Candidatus Nitrosotalea okcheonensis: one gene and its partner. The protein of the gene in region 1 interacts with the protein of each later gene in a pairwise test. Links are inferred from orthologs where the notes say so. Each region holds a gene or a part of one and is shown on either strand. Other genes may lie near its edges. The genes, in order: BQ3481_RS10790 and BQ3481_RS09270.

What was found.
Region 2: the proteins of BQ3481_RS10790 (region 1) and BQ3481_RS09270 interact in binary tests that used the Methanocaldococcus jannaschii proteins (3 or more experiments, as listed by UniProt). The link is inferred for Candidatus Nitrosotalea okcheonensis from one-to-one orthologs.

What each region holds. Positions count from the first base shown.
Region 1 is NZ_LT841358.1:1,838,159-1,841,942, forward strand. The notes cover bases 738-3,657. They hold BQ3481_RS10790 (RNA-guided pseudouridylation complex pseudouridine synthase subunit Cbf5), read left to right. Parts: upstream 738-1,658; coding sequence 1,659-2,657; downstream 2,658-3,657. Other genes in these bases: BQ3481_RS10780 (DUF106 domain-containing protein), read left to right, coding at 738-1,101; BQ3481_RS10785 (cytidylate kinase family protein), read left to right, coding at 1,103-1,687; BQ3481_RS10795 (hypothetical protein), read left to right, coding at 2,685-3,134. Outside these bases: BQ3481_RS10775 (adenylate kinase), read left to right, coding at 1-479; more of BQ3481_RS10780, read left to right, coding at 451-737. UniProt on the Methanocaldococcus jannaschii protein: Could be responsible for synthesis of pseudouridine from uracil-55 in the psi GC loop of transfer RNAs.
Region 2 is NZ_LT841358.1:1,559,746-1,577,284, reverse strand. Bases 6,387-9,334 are described here. They hold BQ3481_RS09270 (RNA-protein complex protein Nop10), read left to right. Parts: upstream 6,387-7,756; coding sequence 7,757-7,912; downstream 7,913-9,334. Other genes in these bases: BQ3481_RS09260 (peptidylprolyl isomerase), read right to left, coding at 7,921-9,334; BQ3481_RS09275 (translation initiation factor IF-2 subunit alpha), read left to right, coding at 6,955-7,752; cobO (cob(I)yrinic acid a,c-diamide adenosyltransferase), read left to right, coding at 6,387-6,913. Outside these bases: BQ3481_RS09320 (cobalt-precorrin-5B (C(1))-methyltransferase), read left to right, coding at 1-516; BQ3481_RS09315 (cobalt-precorrin 5A hydrolase), read left to right, coding at 529-1,593; BQ3481_RS09310 (sirohydrochlorin chelatase), read left to right, coding at 1,590-2,336; BQ3481_RS09305 (precorrin-8X methylmutase), read left to right, coding at 2,333-2,971; BQ3481_RS09300 (hypothetical protein), read right to left, coding at 2,968-3,348; BQ3481_RS09295 (hypothetical protein), read left to right, coding at 3,519-3,662; BQ3481_RS09290 (cobyrinate a,c-diamide synthase), read right to left, coding at 3,702-5,057; BQ3481_RS09285 (geranylgeranyl reductase family protein), read right to left, coding at 5,054-6,283; more of cobO, read left to right, coding at 6,383-6,386; more of BQ3481_RS09260, read right to left, coding at 9,335-10,794; BQ3481_RS09255 (MBL fold metallo-hydrolase), read right to left, coding at 10,958-11,614; BQ3481_RS11780 (PIN domain-containing protein), read right to left, coding at 11,639-11,776; BQ3481_RS11775 (PIN domain-containing protein), read right to left, coding at 11,833-12,015; BQ3481_RS09245 (translation initiation factor IF-2 subunit gamma), read right to left, coding at 12,008-13,273; BQ3481_RS09240 (S6e family ribosomal protein), read right to left, coding at 13,305-13,694; BQ3481_RS09235 (primosomal protein N'), read right to left, coding at 14,032-14,205; and 4 more genes. UniProt on the Methanocaldococcus jannaschii protein: Involved in ribosome biogenesis; more specifically in 18S rRNA pseudouridylation and in cleavage of pre-rRNA.

The DNA of each region.
Region 1 (3,784 bases):
CCATTTTTGGAACAGTAATGTTTGATGAGGCAAAAAAGAAAGGAATACAAAATCGAGATGATCTTCGAAAACTTTCTGTCAAGGAACAAAAAGAATTACAATCAATGGCTGCACGAACTATATCTTCTATTGATGACGATGTAATAATTGTAGATACACATGCATTCATTTCAACAAAAGAGGGCTTTTACCCTGGACTTCCACATAATGTTCTAGAAATTCTCAATCCTGACAGTTTTATTATGATAACTGCTCGACCTGAAGAGATCTATAATCGTAGAATGACTGATACGACTAGAACTAGAGACATTGTATCAATTGATGAAATAAAAAAAGAACTTGATGTCACAAGTGCGATGTTGTCTACTTGTTCAATATTGTGCGGTTCTCCAATTAAGATGGTTCTTAACACAGAAGGTAAAGTTGATGAAGCAGCAAGAGGTATTCTTAATGCAATGGGGTATGACAATGGAACCTAACATATTTCTTGATTTCATAAATTCAATAGTACTTCAAATCCCTGGCCTGAGCAAGGGACCGTTGGGTAGTGCTAACCCGATAATAAAAGGAATGATTCCATCTGCCTTTGGCATAATGAGCATATCTATAGGTCTCAACCTACTTAATGCAATAATAAAACGAAAAATGGTTGATCAAGAAAAACTGAAAAGATTGCTCAAGGAAACAAAGGCCTGGCAAAAGGAAAGAATGGCAGCATTCAAGGCAAAAGATCAAGCAAAAACAGATGAGCTCAACAAAAAATCTGCATACATGAACAAGATGAACATGGAAGTAATGCAGATGAACATGAGACCAATGATGTTTACATTTCTTCCACTAATTCTTGTATTTTACTTTGTACTTCCTCCACTATTCTCCTACACTGTTGCCATATCACCAATATCACTAAACTTCATACCTGGAGGATTTTTTGAATTAACTTGTACTGCAGCCAAAGTTGCAGAATCTCAACTTCCAGGACATCTAGATGTATGTCATCATGTAAACGAATTGTATTTCTGGGCGTGGTACTTCCTTTCCTCTGCTTCCTTTAGCGGTATCATAATGAGAGTTACAAAAACTACAATGGATACAAGCTAAATTGCTTCGCTCAGTAATAATTTCTGGTCCACCGGCCATTGGAAAGACTACAATAGCAAAAGGACTTGGAGATGAATTTGATTTGAAATATCTAAGCGGGGGTGATGTGTTAAAAGAAATGGCACACGATCAAGGCTTTGAGACTGACCGGGATGATTTCTGGGATACGGCAGAAGGGATGCATTTTTTGAATATAAGAAAAGGAAATCCTGAATTTGATAAGGAGGTAGATGAAAAACTGAAAAAAATATTTCTAACAGAGGATGTGATCATAACAAGCTATACATTGCCTTGGTTAGTCAAAGACGGCATTAAAATTTGGCTTGCCGGTTCACATGAAAATAGTGCAAAAAGAATGACAACACGGGATGACATATCTATACAAGATGCACTTGAAATAGTCAGAAAAAGATATGATGAAAACAAGACACTGTACCACAAGCTTTACGGTTTTAATTTTGGCGAGGATCTATCTGTGTTTAACACTATCATTAACACAGATAATCTCGGACCAGAACAAGTACTAACACAAGCAAAAAATGCGGTGAAAAATTACTATGACGCTCAAACAATTACAAAATCTTAGAGTGGTAGACCAAGACATCACAAATGATGCCTATGGTACATATTATGACAAAAGATCAATCGAACAACTTTTAGAATATGGTTTTATTTTGCTTGACAAGCCAAATGGCCCGACAAGCCATGAAACTGTGTCCTGGGTAAAAAAAATATTACATATTCCAAAGGCAGGTCATAGCGGTACCCTTGATCCTCAAGTTTCTGGACTTTTACCAATAGGGCTGGGAGAAGCTACTAAAGCTCTCATAGTTCTATTACTTGGACCAAAAGAATATCATGCTCTTGGAAGACTGCATACGCTTCCACCACAAGAAAAACTGAATGATGTACTTAAACAACTCACAGGTAAGATATTCCAAAAGCCTCCACAAAGGTCTGCGGTATCTAGGCAAACTAGGATTAGACATGTGTATGAAATCGAAATAATAGAACAAAAGGAACGACTCCTGCTTCTCCGAATTTTATGTGAAGCGGGAACATATGTCAGAAAAATTTTCTACGACATGGGAGAAATTCTTAGTGAAGGAGCAACTATGATTGAGCTCAGAAGGACTAGGGTAGGGCACTTTAATGAATATTCTAATCTGGTAAAAATGCATGACCTTGTTGATGCATATGCGCTGTGGAAAGAAAATGGCGACGATACTAAACTACGAAGAATAATGATGCCAATAGAAATTACTCTAAGTGAGATAAAATCTGTCGTAATACGAGACTCTGCAGTTGATGCCCTATGTCATGGAGCTCAGCTTGCGATACCTGGCATTCTTGAAATATCCCCTGGACTAAAGCGTGGAGATTTTGTTGCGATATATACACAAAAAGGCGAAATCGTGGCTCTTGCAGAAGCAACCTTGAGTGAGGATGAAATTGTTGAAAACACGAAAGGCTTTGCCTTTAAGATCAAGAGAATCATCATGGCTCCAAACACATATCCCAAAAGTTGGAGATCAAAGGCTGTAGTTAACAATTAAAAAGGAATCAAACCTGAATTTTTCAAGTTGATTCCAAAAGGCGCAGCCATATTTTTTATAGTAGGGTTAGTAGCTGCTGGATTGTTAGGATCCTATCTCTTGCAAGTTGCAAATCAAATTCCTACACTTGTCTATGAAAATGGACCGTCTCTTACTATTATTCCAGAAAAAATAAACTATCGTCCAGGTGAATTAATCCATATACGAATAATAAATTCTGGAACAGTACCACTCACATTTGAAGATTCATCATACGGCTTGAAAATTGTACAACTTGATGGTACTGTAATATATTCTCCAATATCTACTCATGTAGTCTCCAAGTTGGATCCAAAAGAAGAAAAAAACTTTGTGTGGAATCAGATAAAGAGTGATGGAAGCAAGATATACCAGGGAAGGTATAAAATAATTTCAAATGCATCTTTAGATAATGGAAATGTACTACAACGATCTGTTACCATAAATATACTGACATAGTTTGGTCTACCCATAAACTCTGTTAATAATTACTTTATGTGGAATGTGTCCTTTGACAATATGTTGGATCTCCACATCTGATTTATTTTCTTGCCTACTTTTATTATCTATCGTGTTGATGTTGAATTCTCTTTACTTGATATGAAACACAATATTGATTTTCCATTCTCAAGCCTGCAATTTTACATTGTTTTAATGCTCTAAAGGTGATGCGATACTAATCTGATCTTTGGTGCATGTAATAGTGCGTGACTGTATCAATGATCTGGGCGTACTAGCACTTTTCATAGGTTCTGCAATGGTGGTCATATTTCCAACAAAGAAGTTTGTAAAATGATTGTCTCTTACAGTAATATATGGTAGATTTTACAACGAAAATGAATTGGCGAAATGATGCCGGGGTCGCCTAGCCTGGTAGGGCGCGCGCCTGGAAATTAGTATACCATAAAGCGCGTACTCGCAAGGGTTCGAGAGTTCAAATCTCTCTCCCGGCGCCTTAATTTAGTTTAAAGTCCACCTTCTTCATTATATCGTACCATGAGACAAGAGCGTAGAAAACCAAAACTTGCATCAATCTATGATTATGATGATAGGATAGAGTGAACCTACAAGCTCATGGAAAAAGATCTCTCTCGGCAAATAATTGATAA
Region 2 (17,539 bases), 270 kb from region 1 along the record:
GAGGTCACAAGAGCGATGGGAGACGATACTGTGATATTAACAACAGGCGGAAGAAGCGAGGATTTTACAAGGAAACTCTTTGATCTGCCAGACCACTGCTTTGTCCAGATGGGAGACTTTTCAGGGTATACAGTCCAGGTTTGTGCTAAAAAGGGAATCAAAAAAGCACATGTTGCAGGATTCATAGGAAAGCTTGCAAAGATGTCGATGGGCGTAAAGCAGACCCACGTCAAGGGCTCAAAGGTTGACATGGTATTTCTCTCAGAGCTTGCAAAAAGGTGTGGTGCCCCGCAAGATGTAGTGGACAGCATAAAAAAAGCAAACACGGCAAGACATGTATTTGAGATAATCAATGAAAAAAATATTTCCGGCTATTTTGATATTATATGTGAAGAGGCCCACAAGCAGCTAGGAAAATATTCTGACAACAAGTTTGAGATCGAGGTCATAATGTTTGATTTTGACGGCATGGTTATTGGAGTTTATCCAAGGCGTAACAAATATCTTGAGACCTAACAAGACAACTTTGTGGACAATGTAGCAATAATTGCAATAACAAAAAACGGTATTGAGATAGCAACTTTACTCAAGAAACACTTTTCCACATGGAGGATATTTTCACCATCAAAGCTTCGACAAGACGGAAAAGATATCCAGTGGTTTGACGAATCCACCACTTTGAAAATAAAAGAATTGTTTGAAAACAATGAGGCATTAGTATGCATTTTCTCTCTTGGTGCAGTGATCAGATTGATTGCCCCGCATATGAGGGACAAAAAGACAGATCCGGCAGTGGTGGTAATAGATGATACTGCAAAATTTGTCATAAGCACGCTTTCAGGCCACCTGGGAGGGGCAAACGAGCTTGCAGAAAAAATAGGTTCCACCCTTGGCGCCATTCCTGTCATCACTACAGCAGCAGATGTAAACAAGACAATTGCAGTCGACCTGCTTGGAAAGGAGTTTGGCTGGGAGATTGACGATATTTCAAGTGTAACCAAAGTTAGCGCATTCATGGTAAACGAAGAAAAAATAGGAGTCTTCCAGGATGCGGGTGAAAAAGACTGGTGGATGCCAAAAAAAGAGCTTCCAAAGAACGTCCACATTTACAAGTCGCTTGATGAAATGATGACATCTGACTGCAAGGGATTTCTTGTCATTTCAGACAAGATTATAGAAAATAGCAAGATCAAGGGACGTGTTGTCATTTACAGGCCAAAGACCCTGGTTGTGGGAGTTGGCCTGCACTGGGACACTACAAAGGATACCATTAGGGAAGGGATGAATTTTTGCCTCTCAAAGTTTCAAATGAGTCCAAGATCAGTTGCCAAGTTTGCATCAATTAAAAAAGAAGCGGACGTAAAGGGATTGCAGGAATTATCAAGCGAGATGAAAGTACCATTAGAGTATTTTGACAAGACAGATCTTTGTGCAATCAGCATACCAAACCCTTCAGATGTTGTACAAACATTCGAGGGTACGCCAAGTGTATCAGAGGCTTCTGCAATCAAGGCCTCAGGCGGAGAGCTGGTTGTACAAAAACACAAGTTCCCCCCCAACCTCACAATTGCAATAGCAAGGAGAGCAAGTTGAAACGGGGCCTGTTACTAATAGACAGAGGAAGCAAGGAAAGAGAAGCATCAGAGGAGCTTGAGATTATCTGCAAGGAAGCAAAGAAGAAAGGTGGATATGCTTTTGCAGAATATTGTTTCCTAGAGGTAACCCCGCCATACATTGATGACGGAATTAAAAAGTGCCTAAAAAGCGATATCGATTCACTAACCATAGTTCCATACTTTTTGTATCCAGGAAAAAAGGTAAAGGCAGCTGTTACAGAGGTCATAAAGTACCAGTCAGCAACAAATGTAAAATTTCTTGTCACAAAACCCATGTCCATGCACATGACACTTGTGAATCTGGTCAGAAACAGAATCAAGTCAGCGCTTGACAAGGGCAAGGTTTTGCTGCCAGACAACAAGATAGATGTCTTGGTAATAGGACATGGAAGTAAAGACCCCAATGCAAAAATGTCTATAAAATATGTAGTAGATGAGCTTGGCCGCTCTTACAGAAATGTAGATTATTGTTTTCTTGAGATCGAAGAGCCAAACATAGAACAGGGAATACAAATGTGCAAGAAAAGAGATCCAGAGGTCCTAGTGGTTGTATTTTATTTTTTACACGAGGGCGCACATGTAAAAACAGATATCAATGCTGACCTCAAGCCCGCATTAGAGAAACACAAGTTGAACCAAGTCTTGATAACACAGCATCTAGGGACTGACCAGAAGATGGTTGACCTTATTATTGAAAGGGCTCAGGAGGTAGAGACATGATCACACAAAAGGGCCAGTCAATTGAAGACAAGAGCATGGAAATAATAGACAGCGAGATTGGCACCCACCCATACTCTCCTGACGAGTGGACAATAGTAAAGAGGATAATCCATTCCACTGCAGATTTTGACTTTGCAAGAGATAACAAGGTGGTTTTTCACAAAGATGCAATACAGAGTGCCATAGATGCGTTGCAGAAAGGCTGCAACATAGTAGTTGATGTCAATGGAGTTATAGGCGGTTTTAACAAGGACAACATGAAAAAGTTTGGGAATCAGGTGATATGCAACATATCAGATCCTATTGTAATAGAGGAAGCAAAAAAACTCAACAAGACACGCGCCCAGACTTCAATGAGACTTGCAGCCAAGCAAATGAATCGCGGGATAGTGGCAATAGGCAATGCCCCCACTGCACTTGTCGAGGTAGTACAGATGATAAAGGAGGGCCTGACATCTCCTGCACTTGTGATTGGAATCCCAGTTGGATTTGTCTGTGCAGTCGAGTCAAAGGACGAGCTTCGTGCAAGCAATGTTCCATACATCACAAACATCGGCAGAAAGGGAGGCAGTCCATGTGCATCTGCAATTGTTAACGCATTGTACAAAATTCTTGCAGCAAGAAAGTCTTCCTAGTTTGATCCCTTGATCTCTTTTAGTTCTGGATATAGTTTTAGTGCGCCTTTTGCCGCCATAATTCCGTCCGGTGTTAGATAGTATGAAGAAGATTTTGTTTTTGTGACATATTCCATTTCCAACAATTCTTTCAATACAGTGTCTTCTGGAATATGTATCGCAGAATCTTTTGATATGGCTCTTCGTACAAGTAAGTGAATCAGTATTTCTTCTTCTCTTGATGCAGTAGGATAGTATAGTGTTTTTATGATCATTTTTTGCATGTTTTCGGGAAATGATGTCAAGCCAGTCCGTTCTTTCATTCGCACAATTTTCACATTGTCTAAATCTGAAATGTCAATCATATTATCTTGAAGAACTGTTTGGACTTGCCCCAAATGAATTAAAACTTTTTGTAGTGTTCTAAAATTTAATTTTGTTTTTTGTGCAAGCTTGTTCTGTGTAAACGGTTTATACCAGTTTACAAAAAGTAAGAAGCAAGATTCACTGGCAAAAAATAGCAACATCATATAAAACTAGAAAGAGTTTTGACGAGATAGCCCGAAAATTGGTAAAAAGAAAATTACTCTCTGATGACGGTAAAAGTATGGCCGTGCTATATCTTGATAAATTTAGTATCGACTTGATTGCATATCTTGATCAAAATCGTAATGCCATCAGTGATTTGGAATCAAAATTATCTGGAGACTAGTTCTGTAAGCGAGGCCCAATAATAACAAAAGATCTATTCCTACTTTCTCGAATAAGAGATGCATGACTTTACAAAGTTGGCAGCAATTGGAGAATTGGCAAAGTGCACATGCATGTATGATGCAAGCGTATTGTGTACGGTCAGGCCATCTTTTTTGTCTTTTATGCCAATGCCAATTGACATGTCATATGCAAATGTAGAATCCTTGGGCAACAGATCAAGTTCCGAATAATGAAACTCGTGGCCCCTGACAGTCTTTGATTGTAATGAAAATGGAGACTTGGCCCTAGCCTTGGCACTGGTGTAATTCAGTTTTAGCCTCTTTTCCATTACTGTTACAGCATCAAAAAGCCCAACCATTGTAAATTTTCCAGACTTGTATCTTATGGATTTGGTCAGGTACATCAGCCCTCCACATTCTGCATAAATTGGCATGCCATCTTCCGCATATTTTTTTACCAGTCTCATCATGGTCTTGTTTTTTTGAAGCAAGTCTCCCTTGACCTCTGGAAATCCACCGCCAATGTAGATACCAGCACAGGGAGGTATTTTATTGTCCGAGATGGGGCTAAAGAACACAAGTTCTGCACCAAGTCTTTGCAGTTCATCCAGATTGTCCTGATAGTAGAAATTAAAGGACTCGTCAAGTGCCACTGCAATCCTTGTCTGTATCTTCTCATTTTTTCTGAGAGGAATTTTTGGCAGACTGGGCCCATTTCTTGCAAGCTTGATAATTTTTTCAACCTCAATAAAACCTGAGAGTGACTTGGCAATTGATTTAATTTTTTTGTCAAGGTATTGTTTCTCCCGTACAGGTACAAGGCCAAGATGTCGCGATTCCAGATTTAGGTCGTTGTCACGTGGAATCACACCAAGTACTTCAAGCCCTACTTTTTTTAGCGCATCCCTGCACAGAGTCTCATGTTTCTTGCTTCCAATTTTATTCAAGATTATACCGCATATTCTAGAGTTTTTCTCAAAATTTTTAAATCCCAGTGCAGTTGCAGCAACAGAGCGGGCAGCCTTGCTTGCATCCAAGACAAGAATTACATTTGATTTTGTTATGTTTGCAACATCGTATGTGCTTGCAAAGCTTGACTTGCCGCTAAACCCATCATAGTATCCCATCACGCCCTCAATTATGGAAATATCTTCTTGCGAATTTTGGACAAAGTTCTCAAGGACTGTATTTTTTCCCATCATCCATGAATCAAGATTGCGTGCAATTTTTCCTGAGACGGCACTTAGATAGCTAGGATCAATAAAGTCCGGCCCCACCTTGAACGGCTGGACCGAGTACCCTCTTTCCTTTAGTCCATGTATTATCGCAGTTGTTATAGATGTTTTTCCTACGCCGCTTGTGGCACCAGCAACAACAATTCTTGGTATATTCATGCCTCAGAATCTTTGCCAGTGTTTTTTATAATTTGAAAGAGTTGGCGCAGTGCAAGTTTTGGATGGTGTGCAGCAAGTTTGAGCATGCTTGTCATGCCAAAGTCTGCCTTGATAAAATCAAGAAATTCTTCAGCAGAAAGTTCACCGATGATTTCAATCTCCTTGTCCCATTCTTGGTCGCTTAGGTTCAACCACCTGTACTGGACCTTTACTGCAGCTGCAATCTTTGATCCTATTGCTTTTTTCATTGTTTCTTCATAGGATTTCAGCGATTCCCTTGACGCATCCCCCCGAACCACAGACTCTCCTCCAATTTTTCCCGCAGCCCTGCCAAACTCAATTGCATATCTAATTCCCTCCAGGACCAACGGGTTTGCCTGTCCCGCAGAGTCTCCAACCATTATCAGGTTATCATCTATTGTAGACTCGCGTAGTCCTTCGTTGGGAATAAGACCATAATGAAACTCTACTGGAACAATTCTTCCAAGGTCATCTAGAGGTTTTGGCCTTTTTTCAAGTAACTCGATCAAAAGTTTGCTGGCATCTGCCTGGGAGTTGGGCTTGCCAACACCTACCCCTATGCGGACCTTGTTTTTTCCCAAGGGAAAAACCCATGCATAGCCTGCAGGAGAATACTGCGAGCCAACCATGAGGTGCCACGTGTCTGGGCTTACCTTGTCGACATAGGCTTCATACTCTGCACCTGCACCAAATCTTTTCCACGGCAAAGCAATTCCAAGAGATCTTCCAACAACAGAGTAGAAACCACTTGCATCAATGACAAGTTTTGAATTAAAAACCAGTTCTTCTTTGAGCGAGGTAGCCTTGACACCGCTTAACTTTTCCTTTTCATTTTTTATTACATCAGTTACATTGGTCCGCAAAAAAATGTCTGCCCCCTCACTTGCAGCCTGATATGCAAGAAACTGGTATGTCTTTCGCACATCCAAGACTGCTGCCTGGGCAGTCTCACTTTTTTTTATCACATAATTATTTGGAGAGTAGAAAGCATAGTTGCTTATCTCGTTGTAACACTCGGACGGAATTCCAAATGATTTTGCCTCCTTTATCCATGTCACACCACTTGTCCTGACATTTTGTCCAATTGCCTCGTCCCTTTCAAGCACCGCAACACTGAGGCCTTTTTTTGCAGCACCCCACGCTGCTGACAGGCCTGCCGGGCCTCCCCCTACAACTAGTACATCATAATTGTAATTTTTAGCCATTTGTGTACTCAAATTTTTGTCATGCAACATTTTAAGCTGTGGTTTTGCCTTGGTTTTTTCCAACCCAATCTTTTTACCTAGCGCACAAAAAAATATTTCATGTCAAAGGGTTTGGTCATAGTTTACACAGGAAAGGGAAAGGGAAAGACAACAGCAGCCCTTGGAATGGCTCTTCGCGCAGTAGGCTATGACCACAAAGTCTGCATGATACAGTTCATCAAGGGCTCTTGGCATTATGGCGAGATGACATCATCAAAGAGGCTTGAGCCAGAGTTTGAGCTCACCGCAGTAGGCAAGGGCTTTGTGGGAATATTAGACGACAAGAGCCCAATTGAGGATCATAAAAAAGTGGCAGAGGAGGCACTCAAGATTGCACAAGAAAAGATCAATTCAAAAAAATACAACATTATAATATTAGACGAGATAAATTATGCAGTAAATCTAGGCCTAGTAAATCTAAAAGATGTCTTGGAGATTATTTCAAACAAACCAGATGATGTCAACTTGGTCCTTACAGGAAATCATGTTAAAGACGAAGTGATAGAAAAAGCAGATCTCGTTACCGAAATGAGAGAAATAAAACATCCATTCAAGTCTGGGATAAAAGCAAAAAAAGGAATTGACTTCTAGTCAGCAGCAACATTAAATTATGTACGATAAATTTGAAAGCCATGACGACAACTGTCCAAGATTTCCCCGAGGTGGGAGAGATTGTTATTGCAACTGTAACAAGGATAGTAGATCAGGGAGCATATGTCTCCCTTGACGAGTTCAACAACATACAAGGGTTCTTGCATGTCTCAGAAATTGCTACCGGCTGGATAAGAAATGTAGCAAAGTTCCTCAAGACAGGAGAGAAAAAAGTCCTGCTTGTAAAACGTGTAGACCCACGACGTTCTGAAATAGACTTGTCACTAAAACAAGTATCGTCTGATCAAAAAAAGAAGAAACTTTTAGAGATAAAGCGCGGCGAAAAAGAAGAAGCCCTTATTGAAAACATGAAGTCTCGCGTCAGCTTGTCTGCATCCGAGATGACAAAATTAGAAAATGTTCTAGTTGACAAGTTTGGTTCTGTATATGACGCATTTTCAGAAGTTTCGGCAAAAGGAATATCCATTCTAGATAATCTCAGCATACCTCCAAAGGCATTGGCTGTAATTGCAGAACTTGGTGCAAAGATCCAAGTTCCCCATGTTGAAATACGCGGAATATTTGAGATTACATGCAACAAGTCAAACGGCATTGAAATAATCAAGCATGCATTAATTGATGCTACTGCAAACAAACAGGAGATCTCTGTGACGTATATCGGGGCTCCCAAGTACCGCATTACTCTTACTGCTCCAAACTTCAAGGAGGCAGAAAAGGAACTAAAACCAATTCTTTCTGCTGTCCAGGATGCAATAGAGAAGAAGGGGGGCACCTTCAAGTTTACAAGGGAAGAATCAAAGAAGACAAGAGAAGGATAGCAGAATGCACTTTCAGATGAGAAAATGTACAGATTGTAAGAGATACACCCTAAAAGACCAGTGCCCCAAATGTGGACACCCAACTGTCACTGTCCATCCAGGAAAATATTCCCCAGATGACAAGTATGCAAGGTATCGCATTTCAGATAGATACAAGTAAAGCCAGTTTTATTTTGCAGTACTGTTAGACGACTCTATACTGATTTTTGATACGCGTGCAGAATCAGCATCCACTGGCTGGTTAGTGTTAGGACTTGTCTTCAGTGATGCAATTTGATCAACAACATTTTGGCCGGATATGACTTGACCAAATAGAGTATACTGATCATTTAGCCATGGAGCGTCACCAAGTGTGATAAAGAACTGGGAGCTGCCACTGTTTGGATCACTGCCTCGGGCCATGCCTACCATGTATTTTGTGAAATTCAGGCTGGTACTAAATTCTGGAGGAATTGTATATCCCGCATCTCCAAGTCCCCAAGTGCTCCTGTCACCTTTTATCGTATTAGGATCACCGCCTTGTATTACAAATCCAGGCACTATTCTGTGAAATACGGTCCCGTCATAGAAACCAGAATTTGCAAGCTTGACAAAGTTTGCAGTTGTCTTGGGTGCAACGTTATCAAATAATTTGAATTTTATCTCTCCAAATTTTGTATCAATCACTGCAATATTTCCACCGCTACCTGTGGCGGTTGCAGGTTTTATGATAGTGGTAGAACTATTTCCCTGTGATGTACTGGAGCTAATTCCCCCCAATGTACTGGAACTGTTTCCTTGCAATGTACTGGAGCTAATTCCCCCTAGTGTACTGGAACTGTTTCCTTGTGATGTACTGGAGTTTGCTTGAGGCTTGTAATCAGGATTGACCTGATAAATCAATACACCAGAAAAGACACCCGAGTCTTTCCTGTCCAAACTTGGGGATGAATACACTAGGCGTAGTGGCCCTGTTCCATTTGCAGGATATTTGATGGTCTTTGAGTAAATTGCAGTATAGCCCGTAGTATATGTAGGCGACTCGTTGTGGGTGTTGGGATTATAGTATGTTAGAGGAGTAAACGGAAACATCTGTCCAAGCAAAGTATCGTGCCAGAAATAGTCAGTGGGTGTAAAGGAATCATCTTGTAGGTATTTGGACGAATCAAGGCCTCCTATTTTCATGAACCACTGTTTCTTGCTCTCGTCTCCTCCACCTCCAAGTATGTAAAGGTCCTGATTGCTTGAGGTAAACTTTTGGCCTACAACGTAAACTAGGACATAGTTTGCACCTGCCTTGTTTAGCATATTCCATGCCTTATCAGGAGAACTCAGAAGAATCCTTGCAATGTTGGCTATGACGTTTGTATCAACTGTAGCATTATCAGCAAGTGTAGTTCTTCCTCCCAAAGTCTGGATCCAATATCCATAGTCCCACCAGGAGGCAATTACGGAATTTGCCGGAGTATTATTTTTAATCCAATTCATGGCATCTGGCCAGTCATCAGTAGCGATGGCAAAATTTGATCCCCCGTTAAGAATTGTAGGCGGAGACTTGGTCATTACTATCCAGTTTGCATTGGCAGGGTACAGAGCTGGAACAACTAGTAATGCCACAATGACTGCAACAAATGCTATCTTTGGAACTCTTCCAAGCAAATCTATTGTCTTCTTTACAGGAGTTTCCTTTCTTGACGAGCCTCCTTTCTTTGACGGTTCCACAACTTGAACCGGCTTGTTTTCCCGTTTGAAAATATCTGTTACAAGTACTGCAAGACCTATGGATGAAAGTATGATTATGGAAGTTGCAGTAAGCAATTCTAATCTAGAGAAAGTCGATCCCGCATATGCCCCAGCAATACCAATTATCAACGCAAATACAATCATCTCATTTTTAAGAGAAAATCTTGATGCGTTCTGGTCCCCGTTCTTTTTTCTAAACACAAGCCATATTCCAAGGCCCGCAAAAATCATCAGTACCGAAAAGTAGCTAAAGTTTTGTGCAAGTGTGGGGGTGGCATGCTCTGCAACAGAATCAACCAGTGGATCTTCTGAAGTCAAAAAGGGATTCATTGCATTAAGATAACGGAAGCTTACGGTACCAAGAGCAGTTGCAGACAAGACTGCACTACCTATTATCAGCAGTGCAACCATTACAAGCAGGCTGTTACGTATGCGATGTTGCTCTTTGCTATACTTTTGAATGAAAATTATTATGACAAGCAATATGGCAGGTCCAATCATTACCAGTCCCCTTATACCAAACACAAAGGATGGTCCCGGTCTTGCAAATACTCCTCCAGATATTGCCATGGTTACTATTACAAACAATGGAACTGCCCAGAGCAGGAAATTGTGATCTTTTCGTAGGAAAGGCAGTGCAATGAAAAATATGCCAAGCGGAAGCAGGAAGAATTCTATTCCACCCCATGATGCAAAACCTATTGCAAGAAAGAATCCACCACCTACTAATTTCGATATTGCAATTTTCTTGTTCTCCGATTTTATTCCACTAAGAAACAGGTAAACTCCCAGCAGACCATAAAACAAACCGAGAGGTTCAGACTTGAACCAGCCAATTGTTCCCCTGACTATGATTGGCGGAGACAGGGCAAAGAAGAGTGATGCAAAGAGCCCCGCACTTGTACCAGCCAAAACTCGTACTAGGGCAAATATCACTACTGCAGTCATAGAACCAAAGACTACTGGGAAAATTATGGTAAAGTCATAGAGACTCATTCCGCCGCCAAATATTTTAAACAAAACTGCATCAGTTACATGCAATGGAACTTGGGCAGTAGCAAAAACATCTCGTCCAGCTGGATACCAACTCATTGTATCGTGCCAATGAACATATGCATTTAGCCCATTGTCAAGCAAGTATTGTGTTGCGCGATAATTAAAGAACGGATCAAATTCGTTTAGTTGAAATCCATAATCAGCAGCCTGGGACCTAACCATTGCAGAAATGGAAAATGAAATTGCAAGAATTCCAATTACAAGCAGATGCCTCAAATGAAAATCAAATTTTCGCACCCTGAACAGTTTGGCATCTTGGATCAAGCTAATTTTTGGGTGAATGTATTCTGTTTATAAATCCATGGCGAAGAGATCATCAAATCTATCTAAACAACAGCCAGAGAAATTGTAGAAAGGATGCCTGCAAAGACATCAGTCAAATCAATGAAACAGTAAGATAGCTGTTGGAATGTTTGTAGTAAATTCACTACTCTTTTGCAACAATTTGAACATCACAAGATTTTACCAGCTGTTTAAAATCATGGGCATCTTTCTTGCTGCCAACAATTGTTCCATAATGCATTGGGATTGCAATTTTTGGCTTGATCATCTCTATTGCTTTGGCTGCTTGTTGTGCTGTCATCACATATGTCCCACTAACAGGTACAAGGGCAATGTCAGGCTTTAGATCAGACATTTCTGGAATCAAGTCAGTGTCGCCCGTATGGTATATTGTGATGCCGTTCAACGATATCAAAAAGCCTATTTTATCATCCTCCTTTGGATGAAACGGTTTTTTGGTATCAGGATTTATCTTGTCCAGATTATATGCACGAACAGACTTGATCTTGATGCCTCTCACAGTTTTTTCTTGTCCGGGAGAGATTCCAATCTTTTCCTTAAAGGCAAACCCTTTCAACATGTCAATGCATTCATTTGCAGCAACAATGCTTGTGTCACCCGTTGAGACATTTTTTAGATCGTCTATGTTGCAGTGATCAAAGTGATTGTGCGATATTAAAATCAAGTCAGCTTTTTCTTGTTTTGTTATTTTGAATGGATCAGTCATTATTTTGACATTTCCAGTAAGCAGGAAAGAGTCATGCCCAAGCCATTGTATTTTGACTCCCTTGTATTCAAACACAGTTTAATTTTCGTTCTGCCAAAATTAAAGCTTACTTGGCTCAAGAACAATCTTGTCACTTGAAACAGAAAGAACCGAGCCTCCATTTTCTTTTATCCTTGTCTTAAGCTTGGCATCAATTGTAGCCACTATTCCACCATTTTCTTTTACATAAGAGACCAAGGCATCGTCAACAGATCCTCCCGAGATGTCAATTGTTTGAAAATTCTTTATAATTTTTAGCGCATTTTGGGCCGAGCTTTTTTTTTATCGTCAAGAGCTAGTTTTTCAAGTTCTCGTACAACCATGTTTGGTACAACATACTCCAAGGTCCCAATCTCTGTCTCCACATTTGGGATATTTTTTATCCTCGTCGAGGCAACAAGTACAAGAAAACTAGAGTCGCAAATTACCTTAACCACTTGATACACCAGCACCAATCAGTCTCCATCTTTCAGATATTCTTCGACTTATTGCCACCTTGCTATTCTCAAAGATGCACACAGGTCTTTTGAACTGTAGTTCAACTGTTTTTCCCCTCACACTTGTTACCTTGGATAATAGTGGTGCAGTACCAAGACTGAGTCTCAATGACTCGCCTGTCTGGATTGCAGAGACTTTGATCTCTTCGCCCGAGCCCACTGCAGTATCAAACAAATTTACCTCAATTTTTGCGCTGTAAGAATTTTCTGGCAGAGTATCCGGTTTTCCTATCACAGATCCTATCAGTGAGTCACTTCTGGTCATGGCAGGATCAAGTTTAGTTGCAAGTGCTATCAATCCACCAGCCTTTACTTCCTTTACTATTCCCGCGCCAGTCCCAAGAGATGCAATCTCTGTAAAGATTGATTCGTATTTGCCAGTCTTTTCATTGGGAAGGCCAGGCTTTATCTCAATTTCATCCCCTACCTTGAATATTCCCTGAATGATACTTCCTCCAATAACTCCACCCTTGATGTCTTTAATCTTAGTTCCAGGCTTGTTGATATCAAATGACCTAAGAACATGCATTACGGTGTCTTTTTTATCATCACGTTCAGGAGTAGGTATTGAATTTTCAATGGCACCAATTAGTGCATCAATGTTTAGTTTTGACTGGGCAGATATTGGAATTATTGGTGCCTTGGCAGCGCTTGTACCCTTGACAAATTTTACAATGTCTGCATAGTTTTCCATTGCTTGCTCATACGATATCAAATCAACTTTGTTTTGAACAATAACAACTTGTTTTATCCCAAGTGTCTGCAATGCCAGAAGGTGTTCCTTTGTTTGCGGTTGTGGAACTTTTTCATTTGCTGCAACCAAGAGCATCGCTCCATCTATCAAGGCAGACCCGGACAACATGTTTGCCATCAGGCTTTCATGGCCAGGGCTGTCTACAAAACTTACAACACGAGACAGCTCGCTTTCCTTTCCACAGTTGTTACATTTTGGTGTTACAGAATAACCAAGTGGAACCTCACAGCTCTTACACTTGTAAAATGCAGCATCAGCATAACCAACTTTGATTGTAATTCCTCGTTTTAGTTCTTCACTATGTGCGCTGGTCCACACACCAGTCAAGGCTTGAATAAGAGTAGTCTTTCCGTGATCGACGTGACCCGCAGTTCCAATGTTTACACATGGCTGATAACCATATTTTTTTACATACCAGTCCGGAAGAGTTTCTTTCCAATGCACGTACAAAGATAAAAAAAACGAATATGTTAACCTATGCCTTTTTCTCGGCAGATTCTTCAGCTGGTTTTTCTTCTATCTTGAGCTCTCCATCAAAAGAGCAGTTTAGCTGATAGACTTCTTCTGTCACTGTATTACCTCTTACAAGTTTGCGAATTCGCTGTCCGTTTTCAGCATCTCGCAATCCAATACCCTGTGATAACAAAATGTATTTTCTTGCACCACCGTGAATATCTGCTCTCAATGGAACTCCAGACTTGTCACTGCCTCCAGTTATCTTTAGCTTGCCAGCTTCTCCTATCAATGCAGCATCAAGTTCGGTGCCAACTGTCACACCCAAAAATGGTCCAGCCTCCTTTTCCTTTACCTCTTTGGTGATGGTTCTTCCTTTCTTATCAGATATGTTCAGCTTGAATGTAGCCAAGTAGTAAAAAAAATCTTTAAACTATTAATTAATCTTTGGAGCTGTCAGGTTATAACTTGTCAAGTAGAGTTTGGATACGTGCACCACAAACTCGACAGAACCTGGTGAAATAGATGATTTTCTCAGAATAGCAATTGGCAATTATTACATATTCTGACAACTTGACAAATGTTACCTAAATCTTTTAAAAATGCAAACGCGTTACTATGTTTATTGAATGAACCAATCAAGTGTCCTCGCTGTGACAAAACAATGGTTTCAATGCAAGCATGCCACATGATATGCACAAATTGCGGAGCACATTTGGATTGCTCAGACAAGGGATCGTTCTGGTAAACTAGAAACCAGGCCTGTCAAACTGAAAGTTTTCTGCCAGTTCTCCAACCTTTTGCCTCATCAAATTAAGATAGTCATCATATTTTGCCTCAAACCCACAGTGGGGACATTTGACACTTGTCACCTCGTCATCAAGTATTGCAACTTTATCACATTCCGGACATTTTGCATCCATGGATTAATTTGCCAACCAAACTATATAATGTTAGACGCCAAATTTTGATTCAGCGGAGTTAGTCCAGCCTGGTAGGACGTCAGCTTCCCAAGCTGAAGGTCGCGGGTTCAATTCCCGCACTCCGCACTCACTTATTTCCAATAATTTTCGCTATCTTTTCAAATTCATTTTCATCAAGGGATGGCCTTTTTGGAAACATGCTATGAACTGGACCTGCACCATCAGAAGCATTTCTAGGTATTAGGTGCACATGCACATGCGGTACCTCTTGTCCACTTTCTTTGCCGTTATGGATTGCAATCAGTACCGACGAAAAAACCGATTCAAGCCGTCCAGCCATCACCTGTACTGTTTCAAAGAGATCCAAATTGTCTTGCTTGCTCATCTGCTGGACCTTGTCATAGTGATTCTTTGGAATCACAAGAGTATGGCCTCTTGCAAGCGGAAAGGCATCGAGGAAGGCAAGTGAGTCTTTCGTTTCATATAGCTTTTTTGCAGGAATTGTCCCGTTTACTATATTGCAAAAAATGCATCCCATGTATCCTTGATTGTAAAATGAGCGTTAAATCTTTTGTGAAGCGTCTGAATAAATCATAGTTGCGATATTGCCTGCTCAATCCCAGTCCTGTCATGTGCTTCAGGCATCTGCTCTAGATATTTTTGAAAATCTTGTTTTGCAGCACCAAGTTTTTGTTGCTCATATCTTACCAGTCCACGATTTTTGTAGATTGGTGCAAATCTTGTCGAGTCAACATCTAGTGCAAGAGTATAATATTTTTCTGCATTGGAATAATCCTTGGTCTTGAGATAATAATTTCCAAGCCCCCGGTATGCAAGATAGTATTTTGAATGCAATGCTATGGTTTTGTTATAGTAAGATACTGACTCGCTAGAGTTTTGGTCGTTTAGTATTCCTGCCAAAAGACACATTGCAGTAGAGTTTGACTTGTTAATTTCAAGGGCATGCCTTAGTTTTTCCATTGCCTCTCCAGTCTTGCCCTGCAGCCGTAGCTTTTCCCCGTCAAAGCACAGCCTGTTTGATTTTATTTTTTTTTCATCAAATGTGTTGATGTCTGACAATATGTCTTGTGGAACAAGCAAGATCATCAACCGGTCATCCTCCTGCCACTGCTCATCAAATATCTTCTCGGGTATAGCCCCTATCTTTTCAGGCTCTGGTATATAGTGAAAGATTGTCTTTTCTGTCTCGTCATACCCCACAATCAGCGACGCATGTTGCACTACATCCTTTACTCCAGGCAAGATAACAATTGGCGGTACACCAATGTCGATCATTTTTTTGAGCTCTTTTAGAGTAGAATTTATTATAATGCCAGCAAGCCCATGTCTTTCTGCAAGCTCAACGCCTTCAATGAGTATGCTGCCTTTCATGTTTTGATATTTTTTTGCAATCTCTGCAGCTTCTTTTAGCGGCAAGTCAACTCCCCAGTATTTTGATACGGCACTTACAACAAGTGGTAGACAGATGTTCTCCTCTCTTACGATTGGTATCTCTAGTGTGTGAGTAGAATCCATCAAGGAACCAATAATTTACGTATTATTAATACCATTAATGGAAGAAAATTTTTCCAAAAGAGATCTCCCGTCCACACTCATCTCTGGATGAAATTGTGTTCCAAAAACATTGTTGTCGCCATACTGGAATATTTCAAACTGGCAATTATCAGATGACGCTATCTGGATAAAAGTGGGGCCAAGTTTTGATATCATGTACGAGTGGCTTTCAAAGGCGTCAATCTTTCCACTTGTAAGAAGATTATTTTTTATGGTCTGTACTTGATACAGGCCATGACGAGGAGATGTCATTTTTTTTATTGTCCCCCCTAGGGTCAGTGCAAGAATTTCTGCACCATAGCAAATACCAAGCAACGGCTTTCCTGCATCTAGCGAGTGTCTGACCAGTCCCGAGTTTATCACATTCATCTGTGGATTGTTTTTTCGCCTTCCTGACAATATAATGGAGGAATATTTTTTGGCATCTATTGTGGATACATCAGAAAATGCGTGAGATTCAAACGGTACACCGAGACCTCTCATACAGTCCAAGAGCGAGGAAGTGTAGACAGATCCATTGTCTACAACTAGCAGCAACTATCTTACACCTATTGTGATATAGTGCAGTTCCGGTACGCTGTTATCTACTGTTACAGCTCCAAGTTTTACCGTACCGTTTTCCTGCCAAAACAGTATCTTGTTATTGTTTTGTTGTACAAAGTTTTTCACAAATTCTGATATGAGATTCTTTGTATTGCCAAGGTCAGATTGTTGTATAAAGGACACCTTGCCTTCCTCAAATGTAAGTGGGAACTGGATTGACATTGGAGTAAGTATGGTTATCTTTTGGTCACCAAGTATTGTTTTTATGGTAGATATCCTAGTTGATTCGTCTAGTTGCAGTGCAGCAGTGATGGTATCTGGTGCAACGCCGCTGACTTTTGCTAGATAAGCAGCAAATGCCTCCTGTGGTGTATTTCCTAGGCCAACAAAGTATTCACCATCAAATGCAGCACCCACTGCTGCAATGGTTCCTAGCTGTGTAACCACACCACCAGAACCTGCGGTATAAACAGGAATAAAGTAAACGTCCTGGTTTCCTATCCTGTACAAAATATTATCTCCCACTCTAGGAGTCCTCAACAGGGTTTGCAGCTGGGCAAAGGCTGATTCTCTTGATAACGCTTCGCGTACTGCAGTTGGTCCCAAAAGTTTTGTCTTTGAATCAAGCGGAACTTGGTAAAACTGCATCTTGCCAAGGTTTGAAACATCATTTTGCACAATCATGTATCCTGCCAAGTTTCTCCCTTGAGATCCTCGTAGCTCAAGCGAGAGTAGGCCTACATATGTTAGCTTGTCAAATCCAGGCGGTTTCTCTTCTACATAATAAGTTCCAAGACCGTTTGGAACTTCATAGAAATCTTTTGCCTGTATGAACGTAGAAGGATCAGTCACATGATAAATGTTGAACATCTCAACTTTCCAGTTAAAGAGAGCCTCTGGGTATTTGAGTTGTTTTCCAAGCCATGATGGCATGTCAATGAACTGGTCGTGGTATTGACTTGCAAACATGTCTGTGAAAAAGTCATCACCGGTTTTTATCAGGGTGACCTTGCCATTATAAATGTCAACCAGTGCATATCCCACCAATCTCAGGTACGGATTACTAAATGACCATGGGACATTGCCAGTATCAAAACCTACAATCAAAGGTACAAGCCAGTAGGTCTTTTGTCCATTGCTTACAGGAAGTATATCTAGTTGTTTTCCAAGCAAGTTATACTGGAAATATGGATAGAGCAGCTGCATTCTGTCATGT